2 regions of the Bacillus sp. PK6-013 genome follow, and region 1 is predicted to be linked to the other one. Evidence: predicted binding sites of a transcription regulator. Region 1 holds the regulator's gene; the other holds the start of a gene.

Region 1 (6,008 bases):
GGTTGACGCGTGCCGCGATTTGCTCTGTATCTCCCGCACCTTCAACGATTGTTGTGTTTTCTTTTGTCACAACAACTTTAGAAGCGCGTCCCAATTGGTTGATTTGAGTTGATTTAAGGTCAAGACCTAAATCTTCTGTGATCACTTCGGCACCTGTCAGGATAGAGATGTCTTCGAGCATCGCTTTGCGGCGGTCTCCGAATCCAGGCGCTTTAACAGCCACTGCGTTGAATGTTCCGCGAAGCTTGTTGACAACCAATGTTGCAAGAGCTTCACCTTCAACGTCTTCAGCAATCAGAAGCAACGGTTTGCCTTGCTGAACAACTTGCTCAAGCACCGGCAGGATTTCTTGAATGTTTGTGATTTTTTTGTCTGTTACTAAGATGTACGGGTTCTCAAGAACCGCTTCCATCTTATCGGAATCTGTCACCATGTAAGGAGACGCATATCCGCGGTCGAACTGCATACCTTCAACCACTTCAAGCTCTGTTGTGAATCCTTTTGATTCTTCGATCGTGATGACACCGTCGTTGCCGACGCGCTCCATCGCTTCAGCGATCAGGCTTCCGACTTCTTCGTCAGCAGCGGAGATTGAAGCAACTTGTGCGATTGATTCTTTGCCTTCGATTGGTTTGGAGATTTCTTTCAGGCTTTCAACCGCTACAGCCACAGCCTGCTCGATACCTTTGCGCACGCCTACAGGGTTAGCGCCGGCAGTTACGTTTTTAAGACCTTCGCGAATCATCGCTTGAGCTAGAACTGTCGCTGTTGTTGTACCGTCACCGGCAACATCGTTTGTTTTGCTCGCAACTTCAGCAACAAGCTTTGCGCCCATGTTTTCGAACGCGTCTTCAAGCTCGATTTCTTTCGCGATGGTAACACCGTCGTTTGTGATTAATGGAGAACCGAATTTTTTCTCAAGAACGACGTTGCGTCCTTTAGGTCCCAAAGTTACCTTTACAGCATCCGCCAATGCATCTACACCGCGCAGCATTGAACGGCGGGCTTCTTCGCTAAACTTAATATCTTTTGCCATGTTATTCGAACCTCCTATATAATTGTCTCGTTTTTATTTATGACTTAGCCGATAACAGCTAAAATGTCGCTTTCACGCAAGATTAAGTAGTCAGTACCTTCATATTTCACTTCGGTACCTGCATATTTTGAGAAGATGATGCGGTCGCCTGTTTTAACTTCTAATGCAACGCGCTCTCCGCTCTCTAACACACGGCCTGAACCGGCTGCAACCACTTTACCCTCTTGTGGTTTTTCTTTTGCGGAGTCAGGAAGTACGATTCCGCTGGCAGTTTTTTCTTCAGACTCAACGAGCTCAATGACAACGCGATCACCTAATGGCTTTAACAATGAAACAACCTCCTCAATATTTTCATATGTAATTTTAGCACTCGCACTAGGTGAGTGCTAACACAATTCTTATAATAAAGAATCTCCCAGGCAATTTCAAGTGATAAGGTCAAATTTTTTTGCGCTTACATTTCTCCGCATGTCCTTATCATCCTATAATTTAAAAAGAGTGTGTTACAATAAACATAGTCTGAATTAGATTTTTAGAAAAGGAGTACATAAAGCTTGAGAAAACAATACTGGTTTATTATATTGGCATACGTTCTCATGCAATTGTCGGCCGCTGTCGGCTTGCCTCTTCTTTACTTTTTGGGAGTGGGCAAAGGACAGCCAAAGGCTGAAGCCCAGCTTACATTGACAGGCGTCTGGTCTGTCATCGCGTTTACCCTCTGTCTCGTTATCGTGCTGCTGATTTTGCGGACGGTGCCGAAGACGACGCTTCGCAACCGCCCGAAAGCATCGGTTGGAGCGTCAATCGGATGGGCGGTAGCCGGCGTTTTTCTCGCTTTGTTTTCGCAGTCAATTGCCGCTTCGATCGAAATGTACTTGTTCGGGGTCAACCCGGAATCGGAAAATACGCAGCGGATCATGGAAATCATCACCGCATTGCCGCTGATGGTGTTTGTCTCTTCTGTATTCGGACCGATTCTTGAAGAAATCATTTTCAGAAAGATCATTTTCGGTGCAATCTATGAGAAAACGAATTTTTTCATTGCCGCTTTGTTCAGTTCGGTGCTCTTCTCGGTCGTCCATTTGGATTTCAGCCATCTGCTCATTTATACAGCAATGGGATTCACATTCTCCTTTTTATATGTCAGAACCAACCGGATTATCGTGCCTATTTTCGCCCATGTCGCCATGAATACGCTCGTCGTCTTACTGCAGACATTCCGGGAGCCTATTGAAGAATATTTGAAACACGCCGAGAAAATGCAAATGATTATTGGAGGATTTCTATGATGAGAAGCCCTAAATTCTGGGGAGCGATTTATTTATTAACGGGTGTGCTGTTTACATATCTGGCGGCAACCTCGCCCGGAAGCATGTGGTCTTTTTACACGATCCTGCTGATGCTTTTCGCAGCCTATAATATCAGCATTTCCTTTAAAATGTTCGCCCTGGCCGGCAAGATGAAACGAAAAGATCAATAGCCTTTTTTGTGAAGGAAAAGAGCCATTCTGAAAAAGAATGGCTCTTATTTTGTATGGTCGTTCAAAAACGCTTGATTTTCCTCTTGAATCATTGTTTTTTGCGCCTGCCTGTAGGATATTCTTGAAATCACGATACTGATTTCATAAAGAATGAGCAATGGCACTGAGACCATTAAATGCGACAAAAGCTCAGGCGGTGTAATGAGGGCCGCGATGACGAACAACACAAAATATGCGTATTTTCTGATTTTCGCCAAAAACATCGGCGTCACGAGGCCGAGCCTTGTGATAAACATGATGACCACAGGCATCTGAAACAATAAGCCAAAAGGAAGCGTCAACTGAAGCAGAAACTGAAAATATTCGTGTATTCCGATGACCTGGTTGACATTCAGATCATCTGAGACTCTCGTCATAAAGTCCACGACAAACGGAAATAAAATAAAGTAAGAAAAGGCAATGCCGCCTAAAAAAAGAATAATCGATATCGGAATATAGCTGAGCGTCACTTTTCGTTCCTTTTCATACAGCCCCGGGCTGATGAAAGCCCACAGCTGGTATAAAACAAGCGGCGAAGTCAAGACGGCGCCGATGATGAAAGCGAACTGCACGTACACAAATAAAGGATCGGTCAGCTTGAACGCGTTGAGCGTCAGCAGCTTCGCTTCATCCGTCTGCTGCAGATAGATAATCAGCGGCTTTGCCAATAAAAAGCCTGCCGCAACAAATAAAACAAAAAAGAAAAAAGTGATCACAAGCCGTCTGCGTAGTTCTGTGATATGTTCTATCAGCGACATTTCTCTTTCCTTCATAAATGTCATCCTATCCTACTGATCTTCTTTCTTTTTATCGGAATCGTCGTCAGCCAAACCTTTTGTCGCATTCTTAAACTCCCTCAGCGTGTTTCCCGCTGCTCTTCCCAGCTCGGGAAGTTTTTTCGGGCCGAATATCAAAAGCGCCACCACGACAATTAAAATAAAGCTTCCAGGACCGATTGGCATAAAGCCTGCCCCCTTTCCTTTATTTTTCGTTTTCCGTTTTACTTTTCCTGCATTGAATAATGTTTCATGAAATACACCAGCGACTGAAGTTCAACCGCCAAATCTATATGATGAATGCGAATGTGTTCCGGCACATTCAAGCGGGCCGGCGTGAAATTAAGAATGCCTTTAATGCCAAGCTCCACCAGCCTGTCTGTAATCGACTGTGCGGCTTGAGCCGGTACCGTCAAAATGGCGACGGGGATATCATCCGTCATATGCTCTTCAAGTCTATTCAGATCATAGACGGGAACACCGCCGACCTCGGTTCCGATTTTTTCCTCATTGATGTCAAACGCCATGGCGATTTTTGTATTATTATTTTTGATAAAATTGTAATGGAGAAAGGCTGTCCCCAAATTCCCCACGCCAATGAGCGTTACGTTCGTCATTTCATCCTGATCAAGCGTCTTTCTGAAAAAGGACAGCAAATAATTGACATTGTAGCCGTATCCTTTTTTTCCGAGCGCGCCGAAGTACGAGAAGTCCCTGCGGATGGTCGCAGAATCGACTTTGACGGCATCGCTCAGCTCAGCGGAAGATACACGCTGTTTTCCGGATGCATGAAGGTTTTTTAAAAAACGATAATATAATGGCAACCGTTTCGCTGTCGCTTGCGGAATTTTTGAATGATCCATGTTCATAAACTAATCCTCCATGTCTACATCAGCTTTTTCCCTTTTATAGTCACCGTTTTTCCCGCCTGTCTTTTCGAGAAGAAAGGTCGGTCCTATCACCATTCCCTTATCCGCCGCTTTGCACATGTCATATACGGTCAGCGCACATACGGAGGCCGAAGTTAACGCTTCCATTTCCACACCTGTGCTCCCTTTGGTCTTCACTTTAGATTGAATATGCAGGATGCTCTTCTGTTCTTTCTCCTCCCAGCGAAAGGCGATGTCGACTCCTTTCAGAGCGATCGGATGGCACATCGGGATGATGGCGGATGTCTGTTTTGCGGCCATGATTCCGGCCACTTGCGCCACCGACAATACATCGCCTTTTCCGATTTCCCGGTTTTTGATTTTTTCATGTACTGTTCGATTCATAGACACGCTTGAAACAGCCGCAGCTGTGCGTACTGAAGCTTCCTTTTCGCTTATATCAACCATCTTGGCTCTGCCTTGTTCATTAAAATGTGTAAACTCATTCATGTTCTGAACTCTCCTTATAACGATCATACACTATTTTTTTCATTCTGTCTTTTTCTTTGGCTAAAATCTTCCAGACTTCACTTAATTGTTTGCTGACTGCGCAGTGATAGGCTACACTTAAAATAGCAGACAAGAGGTGAAAGATCATGATGATTTTACAAGTGAACCAACTTTCAAAATCGTTTGGAGCCGATACGATTTTAACGAATATAAAACTCGAAGTCAGATCTCGGGACCGGATTGCGATCGTCGGACGCAACGGCGCCGGAAAATCGACTCTTCTAAAGATTATCGCAGGAAAACTTTCATATGAAAAGGGGGACATCATCAAGCCGAAAGATTTGACGATGGGCTACCTTGACCAGCATTCCGGCCTCGATTCCAAGCTGACGCTCAAAGAGGAATTGCTGTCGGTATTTGATTTTCTAAAAAAAATGGAAAAAGAAATGCGCGCGATCGAGGAAAAGATGGCGCAGGCCGGACCGGACATGCTTGAATCATTGATGAAGACGTATGACAGGCTTCAGCAGGAGTTCAAGGACAAAGGCGGCTACCAATATGAGGCAGAGGTCAGATCCGTCATGCACGGGCTCGGCTTTGCGGGGTTTGACGACTCCGTCCGCGTCCAGGACTTAAGCGGAGGTCAAAAAACAAGGCTTGCCCTCGGAAAAATGCTTTTGACAAAACCCGACCTCCTCATTTTGGACGAACCGACAAACCACTTGGATATCGATACCCTGACATGGCTTGAACAATATTTGCAAAATTACAGCGGAGCGATTTTAATCGTTTCCCATGACAGGTACTTTCTTGACAAAGTGGTTACCCAAGTTTACGAGATCAGCCGGTCCCAAAGCAAAAAATATACCGGGAACTACAGCTCTTATCTCCAATTAAAAGCCGAACAGCTGGAAAAGGAAACAAAGCTTTATGAAAAGCAGCAGGACGAAATCGCCAAGCTGCAGGAGTTCGTCGACCGGAATCTGGCCAGAGCTTCGACGACGAAACGGGCGCAGAGCAGACGAAAGCAGCTTGAACGGATGGAGATCATGGATAAACCGCTCGGAGATGAAAAGTCGGCGTCTTTCCGCTTTGAAATTACAAGGCAAAGCGGAAACGATGTACTGCGGGTGGAAGACTTGACAGTAAGCTATCAGGAGCAGCCCCCGCTGCTCCGTTCATTGAACTTTCGCATTACCCGCGGGGAAAGCGTTGCACTGGTCGGACCGAACGGAATCGGCAAGTCAACCCTTTTAAAAGCATTGATTCAAAAGCTGCAGCCGGTATCGGGAACAATC
Region 2 (6,008 bases), 1.4 Mb from region 1:
TGAGATTTATCGCGAATCACCGATCTTTAAGGATTTGCGAAATCCGGACGGATTTAAAGGAAAATGCGGCGTCTGTGAATTCCGCCATGTGTGCGGCGGTTCGCGCTCACGTGCCTATGCTCTGACAGGCGATTATCTGGAAAGCGACCCGAGCTGTATTTATATTCCGAAGGCTTTGCGCTGAAAAATGTGATGTACGTCACATTTTTTTCAGCATACTTGTATTACGGTATAGATGAGAATGATCATCACTATCAAAGGATGTGATCCCTCTGCATAATAAAAAAATTGATTTGAACGATTCCGTATACGAACTTTGCACATTGCATCCTGAACTAAAAGCCGTGATGAAGGAAGCCGGGTTTAAAAACATAACGAAGCCCGGCATGCTGGAAACAGCCGGGCGTATCGTGACGATTCCGAAAGGCGCACGAATGATGCAAATCGAATGGCCGCATGTCTTAGACATATTGAAAGCGCACGGATTTGACCCCGTTTGGAAAGGAGAAAAACAATGAGCGAAATGATTAACAACCGGGAAACGCAGCAAGGTCTGCCAGAGGAAAAAAAGCAGCTTCTGAAAGAAATCATCATCGACCTTCATAAAGGAAAACCGCTTGCCGACGTCAAAAAACGGTTTGAAAAGGCGTTCGGTTCAGTCAATGCTGAAGAAATCGCTCAGCTGGAACAGGCGTTAATGAAGGAAGAAGGCATTACCCCCGAAGAAATTCAAGAGCTTTGTTCCGTTCACGCCGCTGTGTTTAAAGGATCGATTGAAGACATTCACCGCGCTGACGCCGATAAGCAGCCAGGCCATCCCGTTCATACTTTTATGAAAGAAAATAAAGAAATCGACCTCCTTTTGAACTTTAAAATGCAGTTTCATTTGGAACGTTTTGAAAAAGAAGATCACCGCGACAACATTCTCAAGCTACTCACAGACTTAAACTTGCTCGCCGATGTCGACAAACATTACAGCAGAAAAGAAAATCTTCTCTTCCCCTATTTAGAAAAGTATGGAATTACTGGGCCCAGCCAAGTGATGTGGGCTGTCGATGATTTTATCCGCAAGAGCATCAAAGAAGTGAAGCGTTTGTTGGAAGAGTATACGCCGGACAAAAAAGATGAAGTCATCCGCGAGCTAACGTTTATCATTCAAGAAGGCACGGAAATGATTTATAAAGAAGAAAATATCCTCTTGCCGATGGCGCTCAGAACGCTGACAGAAGACGAATGGCTGAAAATCGCGGCTGAAAGCGACGAGATAGGATATTGCCTGACTGCTCCGGAAACGGTGTGGAAGCCTGAACGCCATCAGCTCAAAACAACAGAAGAGGCGGCTGACGGATATGTCAGGCTCTCTACTGGTATTCTGTCCGTGGCCCAGCTTGAGCACATGATGAACCATCTTCCGGTCGATATCACCTTCATCGATGAAAACGATGTGGTCCGCTATTTTTCACACGGAAAGGAACGGATTTTCGCAAGGACAAAAGCCGTAATCGGCCGGACCGTCCAAAACTGCCATCCGCCGGCAAGCGTCCATATCGTCAACAAACTTCTTGACGACTTTAAATCAGGCAAAAAAGACGTTGAAGACTTTTGGATCAAATTTAAAGACAAATACGTGTTCATCCGCTATTTTGCCGTACGCGATGAAAACGGCCGCTATATCGGAACTTTGGAATTCACCCAGAACATCGCCCCGATTCAAGAGATTACCGGGGAAAAGAGAATTTTGAACACGAGCGATTGACCCATTCGACAGCCCGCTTCCATGCAGGCTGTTTTTTTGTCCTCCCTCTCCCCTCCTGAAAATGTGACAAATTTGTGAAAACCCGAAACCATGTGACAAATTTAACAAGGTCCAGCGCCTCCTCCATATATAGTGAGGGTAGCATCACTGACTCAGAAGGAGTGAACCAGCAATGAAAAAAAAGAAACAGAGTCCCATTTTCAGGAGATTAAATTATTTCTCTCCTATTGAACGCCATTCCAATCAACACAGCCAAACCACTTATGAAGACCGGAATTGGGAAGATGTATACAGAAATAGATGGCAGCATGATAAAGTGGTTCGCTCTACCCACGGGGTGAACTGTACAGGCTCCTGCAGCTGGAATATCTACGTCAAAAACGGAATCGTCACATGGGAAGGGCAGCGACTCGATTACCCTTCGACTGGCCCTGATATGCCGGACTTTGAACCGCGCGGCTGTCCGAGGGGAGCGAGCTTTTCCTGGTATATATACAGCCCGCTCCGCGTGAAATATCCGTATGTACGCGGTGTGCTGATCCAGATGTGGCGCGAGGCGCTAAACAGCAGCAAAAATCCGCTGGAAGCATGGAAATCAATTATCGAAAACCCTGAAAAAGCAAAGGCCTATAAACAGGCACGCGGAAAAGGCGGATTTGTCCGCGCCGAATGGAGCGAAGTCCTGAAGCTGATTTCGGCTTCCCTTCTGTACACCATTGCCAAATACGGTCCTGACCGAAATGTCGGCTTCTCGCCGATTCCAGCCATGTCGATGCTCAGCCACGCAGCAGGGTCACGCTTTATGTCCCTGATCGGCGGGCCGATGCTGAGCTTCTATGACTGGTATGCCGACCTCCCTCCTGCTTCACCGCAAATTTGGGGAGATCAAACCGACGTTCCGGAAAGCAGCGACTGGTACAATTCAGGCTACATCATGACATGGGGTTCTAATGTGCCGCTTACCAGAACGCCTGACGCTCACTTTTTAGCCGAAGCCCGCTATAAAGGGGCAAAAGTGATTTCGATCAGCCCGGACTTTGCCGAGTCCTCAAAGTTTTCCGATGATTGGCTGAGCATCAGACAAGGCACGGACGGCGCACTGGCCATGGCGATGGGCCACGTCATTCTCCAAGACTTTTATGTCAACCAGAAAACGGAGCGTTTTATTGATTATGCAAAACAATATACCGATTTCCCGTTTTTGGTGACTTTGAAAGAGGAAAACGGAACGTTCACAGCAGGCCGCTTCCTCCATGCTAAAGATATCGGGCGTGCTACAGAGCATGATGAGTGGAAGCCTGCCGTTTGGGATGAAGACACAGATGGATTTGCGATTCCGCAGGGCACGATGGGCTCCCGCTGGGACGGCCAAGGAAAATGGAATCTGCGCATGGTTGATGAGGATTCAGAAAAACCGATCACACCTCGGCTTTCCATGCTTGGACACGAAGATATGATCGGCACGGTCAACATTCCTTACTTCTCACATGACGGCAATAAAGTGCTTGAAAGACCGCTTCCGATCAAAAAAATGATTCTGGACGGAGAGGAAGTTTTTGTTTCTACCGTTTTCGACCTGACGCTCGCCAACTATGGCGTCAACCGCGGAATTGACGGGCAGACGCCGGCATCATTTGATGATCCTGAACCGTTTACACCGGCTTGGCAAGAGCCGATTACTGGCATTAAAAGTGAAATGGTGATCAAAATCGCAAGGGAATTCGCGCAAAATGCGATTGACACAGAGGGCCGTTCAATGATCATTGTCGGCGCCGGGATTAACCATTGGTTCAATTCAGACACCATTTACAGAGCTGTGCTGAACCTTGTGCTTCTCGTCGGAGCTCAAGGGGTTAACGGAGGCGGCTGGGCCCACTATGTCGGCCAGGAAAAACTCCGGCCGGCCGAAGGATGGCAGACGATCGCGACGGCAAAAGACTGGGGAGGCCCTGCCAAACTGCAAAACGGAACATCATTTTTCTACTTCGCTACCGATCAGTGGCGCTATGAAGATCAGGAAATCAGCGGGCTTGCTTCCCCTATCGCAAAAACATCGCGCTACAAGCACCACGCCGATTACAATGTGCTGGCGGCAAGACTCGGATGGCTTCCATCGTATCCGACGTTTGAGAAAAACGGTATCGATCTGTATAAAGAAGCAGAAAAAGCAGGCGCTGAGAACGCTCAGCAAGTCGGAAGCTATATCGCCAGACAGCTTGAGGAGAAAAATCTCAAGTTTTCGATTGAAGATCCTGACAATGAAAAGAACTTCCCGAGAAATCTATTTGTCTGGAGAGCCAACTTAATCTCGAGCTCCGGCAAAGGTCATGAATATTTTCTGAAGCACTTGCTCGGCACGACTAACGGACTGATGAACGATGATCAGGATAGCATCCGTCCCGAAGAAATCACATGGCGTGACAAAGCGCCTGAAGGCAAACTCGACTTACTGGTCAATCTCGATTTCCGGATGGCGGGAACAGCCCTTTATTCAGACATCGTGCTCCCTGCGGCCACCTGGTACGAAAAACACGATCTCAGCAGCACGGATATGCATCCGTTCATCCACCCGTTTAACCCGGCAATTAGCGCGCCGTGGGAAGCAAAGTCTGATTGGGATATTTTCAAAGCATTGGCAAAAGCGGTTTCCAATCTGGCTGAAGAAATGGACATGGAACCTGTAAAAGAGGCTGTTGCGACTCCTCTTCTCCATGACACTCCACAGGAAATGGCGCAGCCGCTCGGGAAAATCAAAGATTGGAGCAAAGGCGACTGCCCTGCCGTTCCCGGCAAAACAATGCCGCAAATTCATGTTGTGGAACGGGATTACAAGCAGATTTTCAATAAGATGACATCGCTTGGGCCGAATGTTGTCAAACAGCCGTTTGGTACGAAAGGTATGAACTGGTCTGTTGAAGCGGAATATGATTCCCTCAAAAAAACGATCGGCGTCGTAAAAGACGACACGATCGCCAAAGGCTGTCCTGACATCAGTGATGCAAGACAGGCTGCGGAAGCGGTATTGACCCTCTCTTCCACTTCAAACGGGAAAGTAGCCGTTAAAGCGTGGGAATCGCTTGAAAAAATAACGAATCTTGAGTTGAAAGACTTAGCTGAAGAACGGGAAGAGGAATGCTTTACATTTGAGCAAATTTCGGCTCAGCCGAAAACGGTGATCACCTCCCCTGCTTTCAGCGGTTCTGAAAAAGGCGGACGGCGCTATTCTCCGTTTACAACGAACGTTGAAAAACTGATTCCGTGGAGAACGCTGACCGGCAGACAGTCTTTTTACCTTGATCATGAAATGATGACGGAATTCGGCGAGAACATGGCGACATTCAAGCCGATCCTGATCCACCGCCCTTTCTTGAACAAGCGTCCGGATCAGGAAGGAAAAGAAATCGTTTTAAACTATTTAACGCCGCATAATAAATGGTCGGTTCACAGCATGTATTTTGATTCCCTGCCGATGCTTACCCTTTTCAGAGGCGGGCCGACAGTCTGGATGAATAAAGACGATGCGGAAGAAACCGACATTCAGGACAACGACTGGATCGAATGCTTCAACCGAAACGGAGTCGTCGTCGCACGGGCCGTGACATCACACCGGATTCCAAAAGGAATGGCCTTTATGCACCATGCCCAAGACCGGCATATCAATGTACCGGGAACAAAGCTGACGAATAACCGCGGTGGAACCCATAACAGTCCGACCCGCATCCATGTCAAGCCGACGCAGATGATCGGAGGCTACGGCCAGCTCAGCTACGGATTCAACTACTACGGGCCGACAGGAAATCAGCGCGACCTCAATGTCGTGATCAGAAAATTGAAGGAGGTCGATTGGCTTGAAGATTAAAGCTCAAATCGGAATGGTAATGAACCTTGATAAATGCATCGGCTGCCACACATGCAGCGTCACATGCAAAAACACATGGACAAACCGTTCCGGTGCAGAATATATGTACTTCAACAACGTCGAAACAAAACCGGGCATCGGCTACCCTAAACAATGGGAGGACCAGGATAAATACAGAGGCGGCTGGGAGCTGAAAAAAGGCAAACTTCAGCTCAAATCAGGCGCCAAAACAACGCGGCTCATGAATTTATTCTACAACCCGTACCAGCCGACGATCGATGACTACTATGAACCTTGGAACTATGATTATGAAACGCTGACAAACAGTCCGGAGAAAAAACACCAGCCTGTTGCAAGGCCGAAGTCTTCCATTACGGGAGACTTCATGAACCT

The links. The regulator Rex, encoded in region 1, represses fermentation and respiration genes when NADH is low (regulators of the CRP and FNR family bind a similar motif). The targets are predictions, from matches to a motif close to TTGTGAAATATTTCACAA.
Region 2: M1E03_RS11420 (nitrate reductase subunit alpha) is a predicted target of Rex. The motif match lies at 1,847-1,864, and genes of this name have one in related genera.

What each region holds. Positions count from the first base shown of each region.
Region 1 covers NZ_CP096417.1:3,636,167-3,642,174, forward strand. Annotated here, with positions in the region: gene groL (chaperonin GroEL) at 1-1,036, opposite strand, end outside; gene groES (co-chaperone GroES) at 1,081-1,365, opposite strand; gene M1E03_RS18355 (CPBP family intramembrane glutamic endopeptidase) at 1,591-2,325, shown strand; gene M1E03_RS18360 (YdiK family protein) at 2,325-2,516, shown strand; gene tatC (twin-arginine translocase subunit TatC) at 2,561-3,337, opposite strand; gene M1E03_RS18370 (twin-arginine translocase TatA/TatE family subunit) at 3,344-3,517, opposite strand; gene M1E03_RS18375 (redox-sensing transcriptional repressor Rex) at 3,556-4,200, opposite strand; gene moaC (cyclic pyranopterin monophosphate synthase MoaC) at 4,204-4,710, opposite strand; gene M1E03_RS18385 (ABC-F family ATP-binding cassette domain-containing protein) at 4,857-6,008, shown strand, end outside.
Region 2 covers NZ_CP096417.1:2,285,319-2,291,326, forward strand. Annotated here, with positions in the region: gene M1E03_RS11405 (TIGR04053 family radical SAM/SPASM domain-containing protein) at 1-184, shown strand, start outside; gene M1E03_RS11410 (DUF1858 domain-containing protein) at 294-518, shown strand; gene M1E03_RS11415 (DUF438 domain-containing protein) at 515-1,756, shown strand; gene M1E03_RS11420 (nitrate reductase subunit alpha) at 1,929-5,615, shown strand; gene narH (nitrate reductase subunit beta) at 5,605-6,008, shown strand, end outside.